One region of the Sphingopyxis kveilinensis genome, then DNA from elsewhere that is predicted to be linked to it. Evidence: riboswitches for the same ligand, from Rfam matches in the RefSeq annotation. Region 1 holds a riboswitch; the other holds the start of a gene.
What was found. A riboswitch is a leader RNA that binds a small molecule or an ion and turns the genes downstream of it on or off. The one in region 1 is predicted to bind ZMP and ZTP.

Region 1 (3,395 bases):
TGCTCTTTGCCTTCCTCGATTTCGGCGCGTCGGTCGGCCAGCCGGTCGATCCTGCCTGCACACATGTTTTGCGCTGGTTCGAGCGGATGAAAAGCCGCCCCAGTGCCCAGATAAGCTGACAAGGAGACGGATGATGGCTGCCAACAAGGAATTTGAATTCTGCGGGGTCAACCACCTCGCCCTCGTGTGCAAGGATATGGCAAAGACGGTTGCCTTTTATCGCGACATCCTCGGTATGCCGCTGACCAAGACGATCGACCTGCCTGGCGGGCGCGGTCAGCATTTCTTTTTCGACATGGGCAACGGCGACAGCCTGGCCTTTTTCTGGTTTCCCGATGCGCCCGAAGCCGTGCCCGGCATTTCCGCCCCCGCCGCGCTGCCGACGAAGGGCAGTTTCGTCTCGGCGCACGGATCGATGAACCATATCGCAATCAATGTCCCCGCCGAACGCTTCGATGAATATTATCAGCGGCTCGTAGACAAAGGCGTCGAGGTCACCAAGATCCTCAATCACGACAATTCGCCAACACAGTCGTCGGACCAAATGAACGACGATGTCTTCGTGCGCTCGGTCTATTTCTTCGACCCCGACGGCGTATGCCTGGAATTTGCTGCCTGGACCAAGACGTTCGACGACCGCGACGTCGCGCACGATCCGATGCAGGCCGACGGCACGCGAGCCACGGGCATGATCACCGGCCGCACACCCGTGCCCGCCGAATAGCTTTTCGATCCACTGGATTTCCGCTTGCGGGAACTCCTCCTGAGCCCGGCCATTGGCCGGGTTCTTTTTATCCCAGCACCCAGCTGCGTCGCGGATAACCCTGCGCCCAGAGCAAAGCGGTCAGATCATGGTGGCAGATCACCGCCGCCGCTGCCTCGGCCGCCGCGGGATGCGGATGATAGCCGATACCGAGACCCGCCGCCGTAATCATCGGAATGTCGTTTGCGCCATCGCCCACCGCCAGTGTGTCGGCAAGCGGCAGGCCGTGCGCTGCGGCTTCGGCCTTGAGCGTGTCGAGCTTGGCCGCGCTGTCGACGATCGGTTCGAGCACCTTGCCCGTGAGCCTGCCGCCCGCGATCTCCAGTTCGTTCGCGACAACCTTGTCGAACCCGACGGCTTCGCCAACGGGCCCGGCAAAGGGCATGAAGCCGCCCGACACGAGCACCGAAAAAGCGCCATGCGCCTTCATCGTCTGCACGAGCGTCCGCGCGCCGCGCGTCAGCCGCACGCGCTCCATCCGGCATTCGGCAAGCACCGCTTCGTCCATCCCTGCGAGCAGGCCCACGCGCTCCTCCAGCGCTGCGCGAAAATCGAGCTCGCCGTTCATCGCCCGCTCGGTAATCGCCGCGATCTGCGGTTTCAGTCCTGCATAGTCGGCGAGTTCGTCGATGCATTCGACGGTGATCATCGTCGAGTCCATGTCGGCGATGATGAGTTTCTTGGTGCGATCGCCCAGCGGCTGAACGACGATGTCGAGCGCGCCGTGATCCATCAGCATCAATTCGCTGCGCGCACTGACCAGGCTGCCCTGAAAAACGATGTCAGCGGCGTCGCCGACATCCAGCCAGTGCGGCGCGCCGACGTCGTGCCCCGTTGCGTCGAGCCGGTCGATCGCTTCGCGAACCACCTCGTCGGTCAGCTTTCCGGCTGCAATCAATGTGGCGACGAACATGGCGGGTCCTTTCGGTCTTTCACAGCCTCGATAGCCAGCTTATCGCGGCCGCCGCGCCCAGCGGCAAGAGCGATCGGATGCCCGGCAAGTCGGCTTTGCCGACGCAGGCCGCAATCAAACCGTACTTCCTGCCCTGAAAGCAAAGCTTTACCGAATAGCGATGCTTTCGGGTTGCCGGGCCAATCCGATTGACCGATGACGCCTTTCACCCGCGTGACTGACGCTGGAGATGGGTCACCATCGGGAAGCGCGGGGACTTGCCGCCGCGCGTCTGGGCATCGATTCTGTCAGGAGGAATGCAATGCCCGAACCCGATAATCTGCTCGCCTTCGCCCTCATTGCCTTTGCCATGGTCGTGACGCCCGGGCCCAATATGGTCTATCTGATTTCGCGCGCCATCTGTCAGGGCCGCGCGGCGGGGATGATTTCGCTGGGCGGCGTCGCGCTCGGTTTCGTTTTCTACATGCTGTGCGCGGCCTTCGGTATCACCGCGCTCGTGATGGCGATCCCCTTTGCCTATGACGCGATACGCTTCGCGGGCGCGCTCTATCTGCTGTGGCTCGCGTGGCAGGCGGTGCGGCCGGGTGGCCGATCGCCGTTCGAGGTGAAACAGCTAAATGCGGACCCGCCGTCCAAGCTGTTCCTGATGGGGTTCCTCACCAACCTGCTGAACCCGAAAATCGCCGTGATGTATCTGTCGCTGCTGCCGCAATTCATCACCCCTACCAGCGGAAGCATCCTCGGGCAGGCGCTCGCTCTGGGGACGGTGCAGATCCTCATCAGCGCGCTGGTGAATATGGCGATCATCTTTTCCGCCGCGGGCTTCGCCAGATTTCTGGTCGACCGCCCGTCGTTCGCGCGGGTCCAGCGGTGGATCATGGGAACCGTGCTCGCCGGGCTGGCCGTGCGGATGGCGACCGAAGCGCGCCGTTAGGGCGCCGGGCCGAAGCGCCGTCTCGCCTGCACGCGCGGGGCCTGCTATCGCGCGAGCGGAATGGCTGTTTCATCGACCCCGCCCCCCACGCCCTTGCCGCTCGCGATCATCGCGGGGCCGACAGCCAGCGGCAAAAGCGCGCTGGCCGTCGGCCTGGCCAGGGCGCTGGGCGACGCGGTCGTGATCAACGCCGATGCCAGCCAGGTCTATACCGATCTGCGGATACTCTCGGCGCGGCCGACCGACACCGAAATGGCGGGCGTGTCGCATCGCCTGTTCGGTCACATCGACGGCGCGGAGGCCTGTAACGCCGCACGCTGGGCCGCCGAAGCGCGCGCCGAGATCGAGTCTGCCCATCGCGCAAACCGTGTGCCCGTTCTCGTCGGCGGCACCGGGCTTTATCTGCGCACGCTCCTTTTCGGCATTGCGCCGGTCCCTGAAATCGATCCCGCCGTCCGCCAGGCCGTGCGCACGCTTCCGGTCGGCGAAGCCCACGCGGCCCTCGCGGTCGCCGACCCGGCGGCGGCGGCGCGGCTGAACCCCGCCGACATCACCCGCGTCGCGCGCGCGCTCGAAGTTGTGCGTTCGACCGGGCGCACGCTGGCAAGCTGGCAGCAGGCGCGCGAAGGCGGCATCGCCGACCGTGTCGCCCTTGCCCCGCTGGTCCTGTTGCCACCGCGCGACTGGCTGCGGGCACGCTGCGATGCGCGGCTGGTGCAAATGTTCGATGGCGGCGCCATCGGCGAAGTCGAAGCGCTGCTCGCCCGCGGCCTCGATCCCGACCT
Region 2 (3,395 bases), 840 kb from region 1:
CGCCGGCAACCTGCTGCGCGAAAACAACCAGGACCAGGGCTTTAACGCCGCGACCGACGTCTATGAAAATCTGAAGGCTGCCGGCGTGATCGACCCGACCAAGGTCGTGCGCACCGCGCTTCAGGACGCCGCGTCGGTGTCGGGCCTGCTCATCACCACCGAAGCGGCGGTGAGCGAGCTGCCCGAAGACAAGCCCGCCATGCCCATGGGCGGCGGCGGCATGGGCGGCATGGGCGGCATGGACTTCTAAAAGTCTTGAGCCGTTCGGCGCACAGCCAACGAAAAGGGGCCGGGGGAGTAATCCTCCGGCCCTTTTCTTTTCTTTCCCCTCGTCACCCGGGAATTGGGGCGACGGGACATTGCCAGTTAAGGCGATGCAACCTAGCTACGGCATCAATGATGTTTGCCTTCGCCCTCATCTTGGCCCTGCTCACCGATCCCTCTGCGGCCGCGCCTCCCGCAGCGCCGCCGCCGGTCGAACGCTGCGGCTACCGGATCGTCCAGTCCTTTCCGCACGACACCTCGTCCTTCACCCAAGGCCTCTTCTGGCACGATGGGCATCTCTATGAAGCGACGGGCCAATATGGGCGGTCACGCGTCGCGCGGCTCGACCTCCAGACTGGCAAGGCGCTAGCCGAAACCCCGCTGCCGGCGGACCAGTTCGGCGAGGGCATCACCCGCTGGGGCGACCAGATCATCGGCGTGACCTGGCAGAGCGGCATCGGGCACCGCTGGCGTATCAAGGATCTGAAGCCCACGGGGACCTTCCGCTATGACGGTGAGGGGTGGGGGGTAACGATGGTCGGCGACGCGCTGGCGCTCAGCGACGGCACACCCGACCTGCGCTTCCTCGATCCCGCAACGATGACCGAAAAGCGGCGCGTGACGGTGCGCTTCGCGGGGCGGCCCGTGGCGCGGATCAACGAACTCGAGACGATCGACGGCCAGATCTGGGCGAACGTCTGGATGACCGATTTCATCGTCCGCATCGACCCCGCGACCGGCGATGTCGTTTCGCTCGTCGACCTGTCGGGCCTGAAGGCCGACGCGGGTGCCAGCGGAACCGACAGCGTGCTCAACGGGATCGCCTGGGATGCGAAGGCCAAGCGGCTCTTCGTCACCGGCAAATATTGGGCCAAGCTCTACGAGATCGCGCTCGCAAACTGCCGCTAGCCACGTAGCGCCGTTTCCATCCGCCCCGCCGCAGCGTCATAGAAGCGCGCCCTCAGCCCGGCCGTCACAGCCTCAGGCGCGCGGTCGGGATGCCCTCCGACAAAGGGCGGGGCAGGGTCATATTCGATCGCGAGCTGAATCGCCTGCGCAACGGCGTCGCCGTGCATCCGTGCAATCAGCGTCAGCGCGAAGTCGAGGCCCGACGTGACACCGCCGCTTGTTACCAGATTTCCGTCCTCGACGACGCGGCCCGGTTGATGCTCGGCACCGACCAGCGGCAGCAGTTGGGTATAACCCCAATGCGTCGTAGCACGCTTGCCGGCGAGCAGTCCGGCGCGGCCGAGCAGGAAGGCGCCCGTGCAGACGCTAGTGACCCACCTGGCCCCCGCCGCCTGCCGGGCGATAAAATCGATCGTCGCGGCATCGCCCAGCGCTTCGGCGACCCCATGCCCGCCGGGCACGCATAAGATGTCGGCTTGCGGCGCCGACGCAAAATCATGTGTCGGCATGATCGCGAAACCGCTGTCGGTCGGGATCGGCCCGAGGTTGGCGGCGGCGCAGGCCAGCACCGCCCCCGGCATCCGGCTGAGCGCCTGTGCGGGCGCAGTGAAATCGAGCTGGGTAATGCCGGGAAACAGCAGGAAGACGATAGTGGTCGCGGGCGTGTCGGTCATCGGATGGTCCTTCGCTAATGGTGGATCACCCAGGCGCGCGGCTGACGGGCATTGCTGCCGGCCCCGCTTCCCGATGGGATTCCATCTTCAGCGCCAGTTGCGAGGCTCGCCGAATCTAGCGTTTTGGGCGCCTAACTGAAAGCCTATTTGTCCGCGCTGTCGGCGGCTGCCGGATCGGGTGCGGGCGTGTTGTCGCGGCTTTCGAGCATCGCGGCGGCATCGTCGAGCGCCTTGGCCTCGCTGACCGTTACGCCGCCCGGACCGGGCTCGTTGTCGGTACGGCTGCACCCCGCCGCAGAACCCAGCAATGCCAGCGCCACGGCCGATATTCCAAACCTGTTCATCGCTGCGCTCCCATGAAAAAGGGCTCCATCCTGCGGATGGAGCCCCTATATCAGCCCAAAGGCAAACCGACGACTTACTGCTTGTCGTTGGCTTCGGCTTTGGCGGTTTCTTCGGCGATCTTGTCGCCAGCTGCGTCGGCGGCGTCGCCTGCAGCGTTGACCGTGCCTTCGACGGCGTTGCCGGCGTCGTCGGCGGCTTCGGCGGTCGCGTCGGCGGCATCGGCGGCGCCTTCGGCCATCGCGTCGCCAGCGGCTTCGACATCTTCGCCAGCGGAGTTAGCGGTGTCCGCAGCGGCGTCCTGCGTCTTTTCCGAGCAGGCGGCGAGGCTGAAGGCGGCGGCGGCCATCGAAGCGATAATGATCTTGCGCATGGGTTTCCTTTCGAATGCAATGGCCAGCTGGGGCCATAAGGGTGAGACCTAACGGCCGATCCGCGGCTTGGCAACCGCGCTGCTGCACGGCGGGTGACCGCGAGTCGGCCGCAAAAGAAAAGGGGCCGCCGGCGCACCAACGACCCCTTCCTATCTGTCAGCCTGCAAAGGCCGGATAGAAGCTTACTTCTTGGCTTCTTCCATCGCGCCCTTGGCAGCGTCGGCCGCTTCCTTGGCGGCGTCGGCAGCTTCGGTCGCCTTGTCGGCGGCAGCGGCGGTGTCGCCGGCAGCGGCGGCATCGCCAGCCGCGTCGGCAGCAGCCGCAGCGTCACCGGCAGCAGCCGTCGCGTCGGCAGCGCCTTCGGCGGCTTCCATCGCGCCGTCAGCGGCGCCTTCGACCGTCGCCGTGTCTTCGGTCGTGGCAGCTGCGTCGTCGGCAGCCTTTTCGGCGCAAGCGGCGAGGCCGAGCGAAGCGGCGAGGACGAGCGACAGAGTGATCGATTTCTTCATCTGGGAATACCCCTCTCAATGGACTGATCGACCGGCACAGGAACAGATCGATCCCGACAATTGCCAATCGCAGGCAGAATTACTGTGTCGCCAAAAGGGGCGCAACGACCTTTTTGGTTCACCTCCCGCCTTTCATCGCAATCGCACCGACAGCCGTCAGCGTACCGCGGAAATCACGGCACAACGTCTGGTTGACCAGATATAAAGAAAGCTTTATATGTAGATTGGTGAGCGAGCTGATCGACATTTTCCGTGCCCTTGCGGATCCCACGCGATTGCGAGTCGTCGCTCTGCTGCGCGCGATGGAGCTGGCGATTGGCGAG

Region 2: linked by a shared signal. The riboswitch ahead of VSX77_RS10085 (DJ-1/PfpI family protein) and the one ahead of VSX77_RS13965 (LysE family translocator) in region 1 are both predicted to bind ZMP and ZTP.

The regions. Positions count from the first base shown of each region.
Region 1 covers NZ_CP144683.1:2,969,540-2,972,934, reverse strand. The annotation lists gene VSX77_RS13980 (glutathione S-transferase family protein) at 1-119, shown strand, start outside; gene VSX77_RS13975 (VOC family protein) at 134-724, shown strand; gene serB (phosphoserine phosphatase SerB) at 792-1,676, opposite strand; ZMP/ZTP riboswitch at 1,880-1,960, shown strand; gene VSX77_RS13965 (LysE family translocator) at 1,978-2,610, shown strand; gene miaA (tRNA (adenosine(37)-N6)-dimethylallyltransferase MiaA) at 2,671-3,395, shown strand, end outside.
Region 2 covers NZ_CP144683.1:2,125,531-2,128,925, forward strand. The annotation lists gene groL (chaperonin GroEL) at 1-250, shown strand, start outside; gene VSX77_RS10080 (glutaminyl-peptide cyclotransferase) at 400-1,173, shown strand; gene VSX77_RS10085 (DJ-1/PfpI family protein) at 1,170-1,847, opposite strand; ZMP/ZTP riboswitch at 1,868-1,958, opposite strand; gene VSX77_RS10090 (hypothetical protein) at 1,991-2,191, opposite strand; gene VSX77_RS10095 (entericidin EcnAB) at 2,266-2,562, opposite strand; gene VSX77_RS10100 (hypothetical protein) at 2,746-3,072, opposite strand; gene VSX77_RS10105 (hypothetical protein) at 3,056-3,277, shown strand; gene VSX77_RS10110 (ArsR/SmtB family transcription factor) at 3,300-3,395, shown strand, end outside.